Regions from separate parts of the Streptomyces sp. NPDC059582 genome, predicted to be linked through region 1. Evidence: riboswitches for the same ligand, from Rfam matches in the RefSeq annotation. Region 1 holds a riboswitch; the other holds the start of a gene.
The links. Region 1 has a riboswitch for thiamine pyrophosphate ahead of thiC (phosphomethylpyrimidine synthase ThiC). Riboswitches for the same ligand answer to the same signal wherever they lie in the genome.

Region 1 (5,583 bases):
CTTGCGCCCCCGCAGGGGAGGCGCAGGCCGAGCATCCGCCTCCGTCTGCCGGGTTTGGCGCGTGCTCATGCCGTCGACAGTTCCTCGGCGACGTCCGTCGTGGCCCGTACGAACTCGCGTACGCGCTCCGTGGTGTTCCCTTCCAGCCAGACCGGACCCCGTTCGATCGGCCGCGCGTCGTGAAGGGACACGTAGGAAACGTCCGGGCGGGGGTAGTAGCGGCGGGAGTGCTCGCCGACCGGAAGGACGCCCCTGCCCATCGCGACCAGCGTGAGCATCTCGGAGAACGAGCCTCCGGCCGGCCCCTTCGGCACCGGTCTGCCCGACGGGGTGTGGTCCGGAGTGCGGTCCCGCTTGAACGCCGCCGAAGTCACCTCGGGGTACTGCACCACAGGGTGTTCCGCGAGCACTTCGAGCGACACCGACTCCTCATCGGCGAGCGGATGCCCGGCGGCGACGGCGAGTACCCGCTCCTCCGTCAGCAGTACCGGCCCACGGGCCATCCCGTCGAACGGGTACGAGGCGATGAGGACATCGACCGAGCCGTCGAGCAGGCTCGCACGGGAATTGGACAGCTGAACCTCCCGCACAGCCACCCGGCAGTCGGGGTGCCGCTCGCCGAACAGCGCGACCGCTTTCAGAAGAGCCGGCGCCGTCCACTCGCCGAGGAAGGCGACCCGCAGTTCTCCCGTGACACCGCGGCCGGCGTCAGCGGCTCTTCGGACCGCATTCTCGATCCCGGCGACCAGCGGTATCAGGTCGTCGGCCAACTGCCGCCCGATCGCCGTGAGCCGTACGGTTCTGCTGTTCCGCTCGAAGAGTGGGCCGCCGATCCGACGCTCCAACTTCTTGATCACCTGGCTGACCCGCCCGGTCGTGATGTGCAGGCGCTCGGCGACACGGCCGAAGTGCAGCTCCTCGGCAAGCGTCAGGAAGATCTCGATCTCCACCCGTTCCAGCATGATCCCCCACCGTTTAATCCGACTCAACGATCGTATGCCGATCGCGTCTTGATGACGGATTTCCCCCGGCGGATCGTAGAAGGCGTCCACCCGCACTCCACGAGCCGAGGAATCCCCTTGACCGTCTCCGCCACCGCCACCTCTCCGGCCGGGCCCGACGACGTGAAGCTGATGACCGTCGACGACATGGACCCCGACCTGCTGACCGACCGGCCGCACCGCGCCATCGCCCTGGAGACGACATGACCTCTCTGCGCGTCAAGGCATTCGACCATCTGGTCCTCAACGTCCAGGATGTCGAACGGTCCCTGGAATTCTACACCGGGCTCCTCGGTCTGGATCCGGTCCGCGTGGCCGAGTGGCGGTCCGGCCGAAGCCCGTTCCCCTCGGTACGGATCACCCCCGAGACCATCATCGACCTGGTCAGCGGTCCTCGTGGGGAGTCCAACGTCGACCACATCTGTCTCACCGTGGAACCGCTGGACTGGGCGGAGGTCATCGAGTCAGGGGCCTTCACGGTTCTCGAAGGCCCCGTTCAGCGCTTCGGCGCACGCGGCGCCGCCACGTCGGTCTACGTCCAGGACCCGGACGGCAACACCGTGGAACTCCGCTGGTACCCGCAGGACGCCGTGGTCTGACCACGGTCCGGCTTCCCCGGTCCGGGTCGGCTCACACCCGGACCGGGATCCGCCACGACGACCTCGGTCGGCCTGGGCCCGTGTCAGTCCGCCAGGGGCAGGTAGACCCGGTTGCCGCTCGCCGCGAACTCCTTCGACTTCTGGAGCATCCCCTCGGCGATCTCCTCCGGAGAGGCCCCCTCGGCCGCCGCCCCGCCGAACCGCTCCGTGATGGTCTGGCTGATCTTCATCGAGCAGAACTTCGGCCCGCACATCGAGCAGAAGTGGGCCGTCTTGGCGGGCTCGGCCGGCAGGGTCTCGTCGTGGAACTCCCGTGCCGTGTCCGGGTCGAGGGCGAGGTTGAACTGGTCCTCCCACCGGAACTCGAAGCGGGCGTCGGACAGCGCGTCGTCCCACTCCTGCGCACCCGGGTGTCCTTTGGCGAGGTCTGCTGCGTGGGCGGCGATCTTGTAGGTGATGACGCCGGTCTTGACGTCGTCACGGTCAGGGAGGCCCAGGTGCTCCTTGGGCGTGACGTAGCAGAGCATCGCCGTGCCCCACCAGGCGATCATCGCGGCACCGATGCCGGAGGTGATGTGGTCGTACGCCGGCGCGACGTCCGTGGTCAGCGGGCCGAGCGTATAGAACGGAGCTTCATCGCAGATCTCCTGCTGAAGGTCGATGTTCTCCTTGATCTTGTGCATCGGGACATGTCCCGGGCCCTCGATCATGGTCTGTACGTTGAAACGCTTGGCGATCGTGTTGAGTTCCCCGAGCGTGCGCAACTCCGCGAACTGCGCCGCGTCGTTGGCGTCCGCGATCGACCCCGGCCGCAGACCGTCGCCCAGCGAGTAGGTGACGTCGTAGGCGGCGAGGATCTCGCACAGTTCCTCGAAGTTCTCGTACAGGAACGACTCCTTGTGGTGCGCGAGGCACCAGGCCGCCATGATCGAGCCGCCGCGCGAGACGATGCCGGTCTTGCGGTTGGCCGTCAGCGGCACGTACGGCAGCCGGACCCCGGCGTGGACGGTCATGTAGTCCACGCCCTGCTCGGCCTGTTCGATGACCGTGTCCTTGTAGATCTCCCAGGTCAACTCCTCGGCCCTGCCGTCGACCTTCTCCAGGGCCTGGTAGAGCGGCACCGTCCCGATGGGGACGGGGGAGTTGCGCAGTACCCACTCCCGGGTGGTGTGGATGTTGCGTCCGGTGGACAGGTCCATGACCGTGTCGGCGCCCCACCGAGTCGCCCAGGTCATCTTGTCGACCTCCTCCTCGATGGAGGAGGTCACCGCGGAGTTGCCGATGTTGGCGTTGACTTTCACCAGGAACCGCTTGCCGATGATCATCGGCTCGATCTCCGGGTGGTTCACGTTCGCGGGCAGCACAGCCCGGCCCGCCGCGATCTCCTCCCGGACCACCTCGGGCGCCACGTTCTCCCGGACGGCCACGAACTCCATCTCCGGTGTGATCTCGCCGCTGCGCGCGTAGGCGAGCTGGGTGACCGCCTTGCCGTCGCGGCCGCGGCGGGGCTGGCGCGGTCGTCCGGGGAAGACCGCATCGAGGTTGCGCAGGCCGCCACGCGGCGAGGTGTGCTTGATCCCGTCGTCCTCGGGACGGACGGGACGGCCCGCGTACTCCTCGGTGTCTCCGCGCCCGATGATCCAGTTCTCCCGCAGCGGTTGCAGACCCCTACGGACATCGGTGGCGAGGAGGGGATCGGTGTATGGGCCCGATGTGTCGTACAGCGTGACCGACTGCCCGTTGGTGAGGTGCACCTGACGGACCGGCACGCGCAGGTCGGGGCGCGAGCCCTCGACGTACGACTTGTGCCAGCCGATCGACTTCCCGGCCTCCTGGGGCTGTTCGCCCTGGTCGGAGACAGGCGTGCGTACGTCCTTGTTGGTCATGAGACCTACTCCCTACGCCGGCATTACCCGGTAACAGGTTCAGCGGTCGACGCAGCGGCTTCCGTCGGCAGACGTTTCATGTGAAACATCACTCGTTCCACGTGAAACATCGCGAAGACGAAGGTCAGCGCCCTCTCAGCCCGGTGCTCCGAGCTCCCGCGTGTGCAAAGGTGCCTCCACGCTAGCGTCATTTGTGGCGCGGTGAACAGTGGGCCTCTGCCGTTCTTGCGATGATCGGTCGGTGACCACGACACACGAGCCGCCGTACCCCTCGCCGGAGCCGCCTCGCGGACCCGGAGCCGACCACGGCACCGGGAGCGGCAACGGCCCCGGATACGGCCATGGTTCCGGTGCAGGGCACACCCACGGACATCACCCCGGACACGGCACCGGACCTGGGCAGGGGGCGGTACATGGGCCGGGGCCCGGGCACGGCCCCGGACCAGGACACGGACCGGAGCGGGGGCACGGGCACGGACCCGGGGATCAGGATCCGGGGTCGGGCGGCGGACACGGTCCCGGATCCGGTGGCGGGCACGGTCATTCGCACAGCCATGGCCCCGCCGCCCCCGTCTCCAAGCACCTGCGCAAGGTCATCGCGGCGATCCTCGTGCCGTTCGCGGCGGCGGTGGTGGTCGGCCTCGCGGTGCTGTGGCCCGGTGGCGCCCCGGCACACGAGCGCACCGGGGTCGGGTTCGACCGGCAGACCCAACAGGCCACGGTCACCACAGTGGACGGTGTGAGCTGTCGTTCGGTGAACGCCTCGGGGGACACCCCGACCGGCGACACCTCGACCGCCGAGGGTTCCTCCGCCCAGCAGGAAGCGAACGGCACCTGCAAGAAGGCGACGATCCGGGTCGACACCGGTTCGGACAAGGGTCGTACGTTCACCGAGATCGTCCAGCCGGACCAGTCGCGCCAGCTGCACCAGGGTGAGAAGGTCGTGGTCGCCTACGAGCCCTCCGCGCCGAAGGATCTCCAGTACTCGGTCACCGACGTCAACCGCCGGATCCCGATGACGCTGCTCGCGGGCATCTTCGCGCTCGCCGTCGTGATCGTCGGGCGGCTGCGTGGCGTGATGGCGCTGGTGGCACTGGCCATCAGCTTCCTGATCCTGAACTTCTTCATCCTGCCCGCCATCCTCCAGGGTTCGAACCCGCTGGTCGTGGCGGTGGTGGGGTCGAGCGCCATCATGCTGATCGCCCTGTATGTCTGCCACGGACTGTCGGCCCGCACATCCGTGGCGGTGCTCGGCACTCTGATCTCACTGGTGCTGATCGGCATCCTGGGCTCGCTGTTCATCGACTGGGCCTCGCTCACCGGCAACACCGACGACAGCACCGGTCTGATCCACGGTCTGTATCCGGCGATCGACATGAGCGGTCTGCTGCTCGCCGGCATCATCATCGGGTCGCTCGGTGTCCTCGACGACGTGACGGTGACGCAGACGTCGGCGGTCTGGGAGCTGCACGAGGCCAATCCGTCGATGGGCTGGCGGGGGCTGTACCGGGCGGGCATCCGCATCGGCCGTGACCACATCGCCTCGGTCGTCAACACGCTCGTCCTCGCCTACGCGGGCGCGGCGCTGCCCCTCCTGCTGCTGTTCTCCATCGCGCAGAGCAGTGTCGGCACGGTCGCCAACAGCGAGCTGGTCGCGGAGGAGATCGTGCGCACGCTGGTGGGCTCCATCGGCCTGGTCGCGTCGGTGCCGGTCACCACCGCGCTCGCGGCGCTGGTGGTCGCGGCCGACCGGTCGGGTCAGGACGGCGCCGTCACCACGGGCCCGACGGGTGCCCCGCCGGCTCCGGCACGCGCGGGAAGGGGCCGACGGCGCAAGCGGTGACGCACGCCTGACATCACCCGAACGCCTCGGCCCGGCGTCACCCGAACGCCACAGCGGCAGCGCCGTGGCGTTCCCACCCGACTTCCACAGAAGCGTTCCTGCAGGCCCTCAGGGAGCCCACAGAAGCGTTCCTGCATGCCCTCCACGCGCCGTTCTGACGCGTCCGACGCCCCCAGGCGCCCTCGCTTCAGCCCGCGCTCTGTTCCTCGGCCAGGATGCGGTCCAGCGCCTCGTCGAGATGGGCGTCGAAGTCG
Region 2 (5,583 bases), on a different contig from region 1:
GTCCGTCGCCCGGCGCGTCACCCTCTCCGGCGACCGGACGCTGAAGACCGACGTGTCCGCGGCGAAGCCCGTCACCATGGGCATCGACGACCCGAAGATGCGGATCAGCGAGCAGGGGTCGGCGACCGGGCTGGTCTCGTCGACCGGCGCGGGCGCCCCGGTCGGGCTGGCAGCGCCGATCTACGCCGGTGCCTACACCTCTTACGCCGTCGGCAGCCCCCGGATACCCGGGCTGACGTACTTCTCGGCCGCAGCCTGGGAGCAGCCGTACGTCCTGGCCACGACCGTCGGGGGCACAGGCGCCCCGGTGGACGTTCCGGTGTGGCTCGTGTCCTGGCAGCGGATGGATTGGAACGTGGAGGCGCAGGTCACCGACGCCGGCTACGGCGCGGACCTGACAGGGCTGCGGCTCAAGGACCGGATCGTGCTCCTCGAGACGGACTGGAGCCTGCCCTGGGAAGAGCAGACGCGGCGGTACGAGGCCGTCAAGGCGGAGCATCCGGCGGCGATCCTGCTGGCGGGCTCGGCGTCGATCGACCCTGCCGACCCGACGCTGGGCACCGGCGACCAGGGGGTGGCACTGCTGCGTGAGCGGCTGGCCGAGGGCGAGCTGACCCTTCGGATCAGCGGCGCGCGCAACGGTGACCGCAGCTACTTCACGTTCCACACTCATGGCGACGGAGTGCCGGCCGGTGCGCACTGGCAGGACCGGCGCCGGGACCTGGCCCGCGTGGACCACGGTTTCCGTACCACCGGATACCCGAACGACCCCAAGGGGATCTACGGGTGGGCCACGTACAACGGTCTGCAACTGGCCCAGCAGTGGACGCTGTTCCGGGCACCGCACCGGATGACGGCGTACTACACACCCGACGTCCCGTGGACGACGGCCACGTTCGAGTACGCGACGGACGCCGGGGCGCTCGGAGCGCAGTACACCAACCCGACGGTCTACCGCCGGGGGCGCACGGTGACCGACAACTGGCTCACGGGGCCCTTCAATCCGTCGCTGTCGGCGAACGGACCCGACGGCCGGGCACAGGCGACCCGCGACGGGGACAAGCTGCGCCTTGCGCTGCCGATGTTCTCGGACGCGGCGGGCCACCGGTCGGAGCCCGCGCGGTCGGTGGAGTCCGGCGAGACGGTGCTGCGCGACGCCTCGGGCAGGGTGCTCGACCGCAACGACGTGCCGGGTCAGGGTGTTTTCGACGTGCCCGCGCGTGGGCAGTGGTACGAACTCGCCTCCTCCGCGCATCGCGACGCCGCGGAGTGGGCGCTCGGCACGCACGTGACGGACACCTGGCGGTTCCGCTCGGAGCACACCGGCGGTGAGCGCCCGCTGCCGTTGCTCGACACGCGCTACGACATGGCCGGGCTGGACGGTGACAACTCGGTGCCCGAGGGGTCGGAGTTCACCTTCGGCCTCGGCATCGACCGCCCGGGGGCGGGCGGCGGCGCCGACGGCGAGCGGGTGTCGGTGCAGTACTCCACGGACGACGGCGCCACCTGGCAGCCGGCGAAGGTGCGGGGCCGGGACGGGGACCGGCGGGTGACCGTACCCGCCATGGACACCGGCTGGGTCTCGCTGAAGGTGACGGCCTCGGACCGTACCGGCGCGTCCGTCACGGAGACGGTCACCCGGGCCTATCGGGTGGGCTGCCCCGAGTACTGGTGCGCCTTCGCCCCGGCATGGCCGCACTGGCCGGCCGGATAGTCCGCAAGCCGATGCGACGACGGTGCGGGCCGGGCCTCGGGGGCCCCGGCCCGCACCGTCGTGCCGTGCCGGTGCTTGCCGAAGCCGAAGCCGAAGCCGATGCCTCCGCCCGACGACCGAGCGGCCGTGCGCACGCACCCGGCGGCGCTCTGGCCACCGGTCAGGCGACCTGCTCCGCAACCGGCTCGGTCAGCTGCTCGACGACGCTCGTCCCGCTGCCCGGCTGCGACTCCCACTCCCAGGCCTCCTCCAGGCGTACCCGGCCGTCGGGCAGCTCGACGACCGTGGACACACAGTGCCCGGACGAGGTGCTCCCGTCGTGCTTGAGCTGCACGTACCGGAAGTCCAGCCGGTCACCTGACCGAGTGCCCACCAGCCGTCCGCGCACGACGTCACCGCCCGCGTACTCCGCCCAGATCGCGCCGTCCTTCTCGTGGTACGCGAACCGGGTACGCGTACCCACCTGACCTGGGGCCTGGTCCGCCACCGGGGCGAGGACGAGTCCGTCGAGCGAGCGGGCCATGGGCGGAGGCTCCCTTACTGAGACTTACGGCAGCGGGCTAGGGTGGAAAACGTAAAGCACTCGCGGGAGCCCGGACGCACCGGGCTGAGAGGGAGGCTGGCGGCCTCCGACCGTACGAACCTGATCCGGGTCATGCCGGCGAAGGGAGGGGCTGGACGCCCATGTCGCCTACGCGTACGTCAGACGTCCTCGTCGTGGGGGGCGGAATCATCGGACTCGTGACGGCGTGGCGGGCCGCGCAGCGCGGGTTCGCCACGGCCGTCGTGGATCCCGAGCCCGGCGGCGGGGCCGCGCAGGTGGCGGCCGGGATGCTGGCCGCCGTCACGGAGCTGCACTTCGGCGAGCAGACCCTGCTCGGCCTGAACCTCGCCTCGGCCCGCCGCTACCCGGACTTCGCGGCCGAGCTCACCGAGCTCACCGGCCAGGACCTCGGCTACCGCCGCTGCGGCACGCTCGCCGTGGCGCTGGACGCCGACGACCGCGCGCATCTGCGCGAACTGCACGTCCTGCAACGGCAGTCGGGCCTGGACTCCGAGTGGCTGTCCGGGCGGGAGTGCCGGCGCCTGGAGCCGATGCTCGCGCCGGGCGTGCGTGGCGGGCTCCGGGTCGACGGCGACCACCAGATCGACCCGCGGCGGCTGGCGGCCGCCCTGGTGACCGCGTGCGGACGGGCCGGTGTGGTCTTCCACCGGGAGTGGGCCGAGCGGCTGGACGTCGCGCGGGAGCGGGCGGCGGGGATCGTCACCCGCGAGGGCACGACGCTGGGCGCGGAGCAGGTGGTGCTCGCGGCCGGCAGCCTCAGCGGGCGGCTCGCGGGCGTCCCGCCGGACGTACGGCCGCCCGTGCGGCCCGTGAAGGGGCAGGTGGTCCGGCTGGCGGTGCCACGGCGGTACGCGCCCTTCCTGAGCCGGACCGTACGGGCCGTGGTGCGCGGCAGCCAGGTCTACCTGGTGCCGCGGGAGAACGGCGAACTGGTCCTCGGGGCGACGAGCGAGGAACTGGGCTGGGACACCACGGTGACGGCGGGGGGCGTGTACGAGCTGCTGCGCGACGCGCACGAGCTGATGCCGGGCATCACGGAGCTGCCCCTCACCGAGACCCGGGCCGGGCTGCGCCCCGCCTCCCCCGACAACGCGCCCCTGCTGGGCCCGACCGCGCTGGACGGGCTGCTGCTGGCCACCGGGCACCACCGCAACGGCGTGCTGCTCACGCCGGTCACCGGTGAGGTGCTGGCGCATGCGCTGGCCACCGGTTCGCTGCCGGCCGAGGCACGTCCCTTCACCCCCGCGCGGTTCGCCGCCGCCGTACTCACGGAGCAGCCCGCATGAACACCTCCCTCACCATTTCCGTCAACGGGGAGCCCCGGGAGATCACGCCCGGCACGGCTCTCGACACCCTCGTCCGGACACTCACCGCGGCGCCGTCCGGCGTGGCCGCCGCGCTCAACGAGACCGTCGTCCCGCGCGGGCAGTGGCCGGCCACGGCCCTGTCCGAGGGCGACCGCGTCGAAGTCCTCACCGCCGTCCAGGGGGGCTGACCCATGGCCGACGATCCCTTCGTCATCGGCGCTACGTCCTTCTCGTCCCGGCTGATCATGGGTACGGGCGGTGCGCCCAGCCTCGACGTGCTGGAACGGGCGCTGGTCGCCTCCGGCACGGAGTTGACGACGGTCGCGATGCGGCGGGTGGACCCGTCCGTACACGGGTCCGTGCTGTCGGTGCTGGAGCGGCTCGGGATCCGGGTGCTGCCGAACACGGCGGGCTGCTTCACCGCGGGCGAGGCCGTGCTGACGGCACGGCTGGCGCGGGAGGCGCTCGGTACCGACCTGGTCAAGCTGGAGGTCATCGCGGACGAGCGGACGCTGCTGCCGGATCCGATCGAGCTGCTGGACGCGGCGGAGACGCTGGTGGACGACGGGTTCACGGTGCTGCCGTACACGAACGACGATCCCGTGCTGGCCCGGAAGCTGGAGGACGTGGGGTGCGCGGCGGTCATGCCGCTGGGGTCGCCGATCGGGTCGGGGCTCGGGATCAGGAACCCGCACAACTTCCAGCTGATCGTCGAGCACGCGCGGGTGCCGGTGATTCTCGACGCGGGGGCCGGTACGGCTTCGGACGTGGCGTTGGCGATGGAGCTGGGATGTGCCGGTGTGATGCTCGCCTCGGCGGTGACGCGGGCGCGGGAGCCGGTGCTGATGGCTGCCGCCATGCGCAGCGGGGTGGAGGCGGGGAGGCTGGCCCGGCGGGCCGGACGGATTCCACCGCGGCACTTCGCGCAGGCGTCGTCGCCGGTGTCCGGACTGGCCACGCTGGACCCGGAACGCCCGGCCTTCTAGACCTGTCCTCCACCCGCACACCGCCCCGTTTCCACCGTTTCCGGCCGACCGGAAACGGTGGGCGCGGGAGCGGATCGGGGCACCCGGACGGTCGTGGAAAGCGTCACAGGTCGGCTGCAGTACCGGGCCGATATCGGCTGAGGCGGGTGGTCCGTCCGCGGTGGCTCGTAGACTCACCTGGTGGATACGACCCTTAAGGACCCCCTCGTCGGGCAGATGCTCGACGGCCGGTATCGCGTCGACGCGCGGATCGCCGTCGGTGGGATGGCCACGGTCTACCGGGCCGTGGACACCCGTCTGGACCGCGTCCTCGCGCTCAAGGTGATGCACCCGACGCTCGCGGTCGACGGTTCCTTCGTCGAGCGGTTCATCCGCGAGGCCAAGTCCGTCGCCCGGCTCGCCCACCCCAATGTCGTTCAGGTGTTCGACCAAGGGAACGACGGGTCGTATGTGTACCTGGCGATGGAGTACGTCGCCGGCTGCACCCTGCGCGACGTGCTGCGCGAGCGCGGGGCGCTGCAGCCGCGCGCCGCCCTGGACATCCTGGAGCCGGTGCTGGCCGCGCTGGGCGCCGCCCACCGGGCCGGGTTCGTGCACCGCGACATGAAGCCCGAGAACGTCCTGATAGGGGACGACGGACGGGTCAAGGTCGCCGACTTCGGTCTGGTGCGGGCCGTGGACACGGTCACCAACACCACGGGGACCGTGCTGGGCACCGTCTCCTACCTGGCCCCCGAGCAGATAGAGCAGGGCACCGCCGATCCGCGTGTCGACGTCTACGCGTGCGGTGTCGTCCTGTACGAGATGCTGACCGGCGACCGGCCGCACGAGGGGGACTCCCCCGCCATCGTGCTCTACAAGCACCTGCACGAGGACGTGCCGCCGCCCTCGACCGTCGTGCCGGGGCTGCCGTACGCGCTGGACGCGCTGGTCGCGACGGCCACCGCGCGCACCCCGGACGTGCGGCCGTACGACGCCGTGGAACTGCTCTCCCAGGTCCGCCGGACGCGT

Region 2: it holds a riboswitch for thiamine pyrophosphate, as region 1 does, so the genes downstream of both, thiO (glycine oxidase ThiO) here and thiC (phosphomethylpyrimidine synthase ThiC) in region 1, are expected to answer to the same signal.

Annotation. Positions count from the first base shown of each region.
Region 1 is NZ_JBHWCC010000005.1:31,125-36,707, reverse strand. It holds gene ACFV0T_RS06710 (LysR family transcriptional regulator) at 66-1,052, opposite strand; gene ACFV0T_RS06705 (hypothetical protein) at 1,080-1,208, shown strand; gene ACFV0T_RS06700 (VOC family protein) at 1,205-1,600, shown strand; gene thiC (phosphomethylpyrimidine synthase ThiC) at 1,684-3,486, opposite strand; TPP riboswitch at 3,479-3,656, opposite strand; gene ACFV0T_RS06690 (YibE/F family protein) at 3,728-5,329, shown strand; gene ACFV0T_RS06685 (SsgA family sporulation/cell division regulator) at 5,517-5,583, opposite strand, start outside.
Region 2 is NZ_JBHWCC010000051.1:40,319-45,901, forward strand. It holds gene ACFV0T_RS32990 (S8 family serine peptidase) at 1-1,714, shown strand, start outside; gene ACFV0T_RS32995 (hypothetical protein) at 1,875-2,237, opposite strand; TPP riboswitch at 2,290-2,401, shown strand; gene thiO (glycine oxidase ThiO) at 2,399-3,565, shown strand; gene thiS (sulfur carrier protein ThiS) at 3,562-3,774, shown strand; gene ACFV0T_RS33010 (thiazole synthase) at 3,778-4,572, shown strand; gene pknB (Stk1 family PASTA domain-containing Ser/Thr kinase) at 4,753-5,583, shown strand, end outside.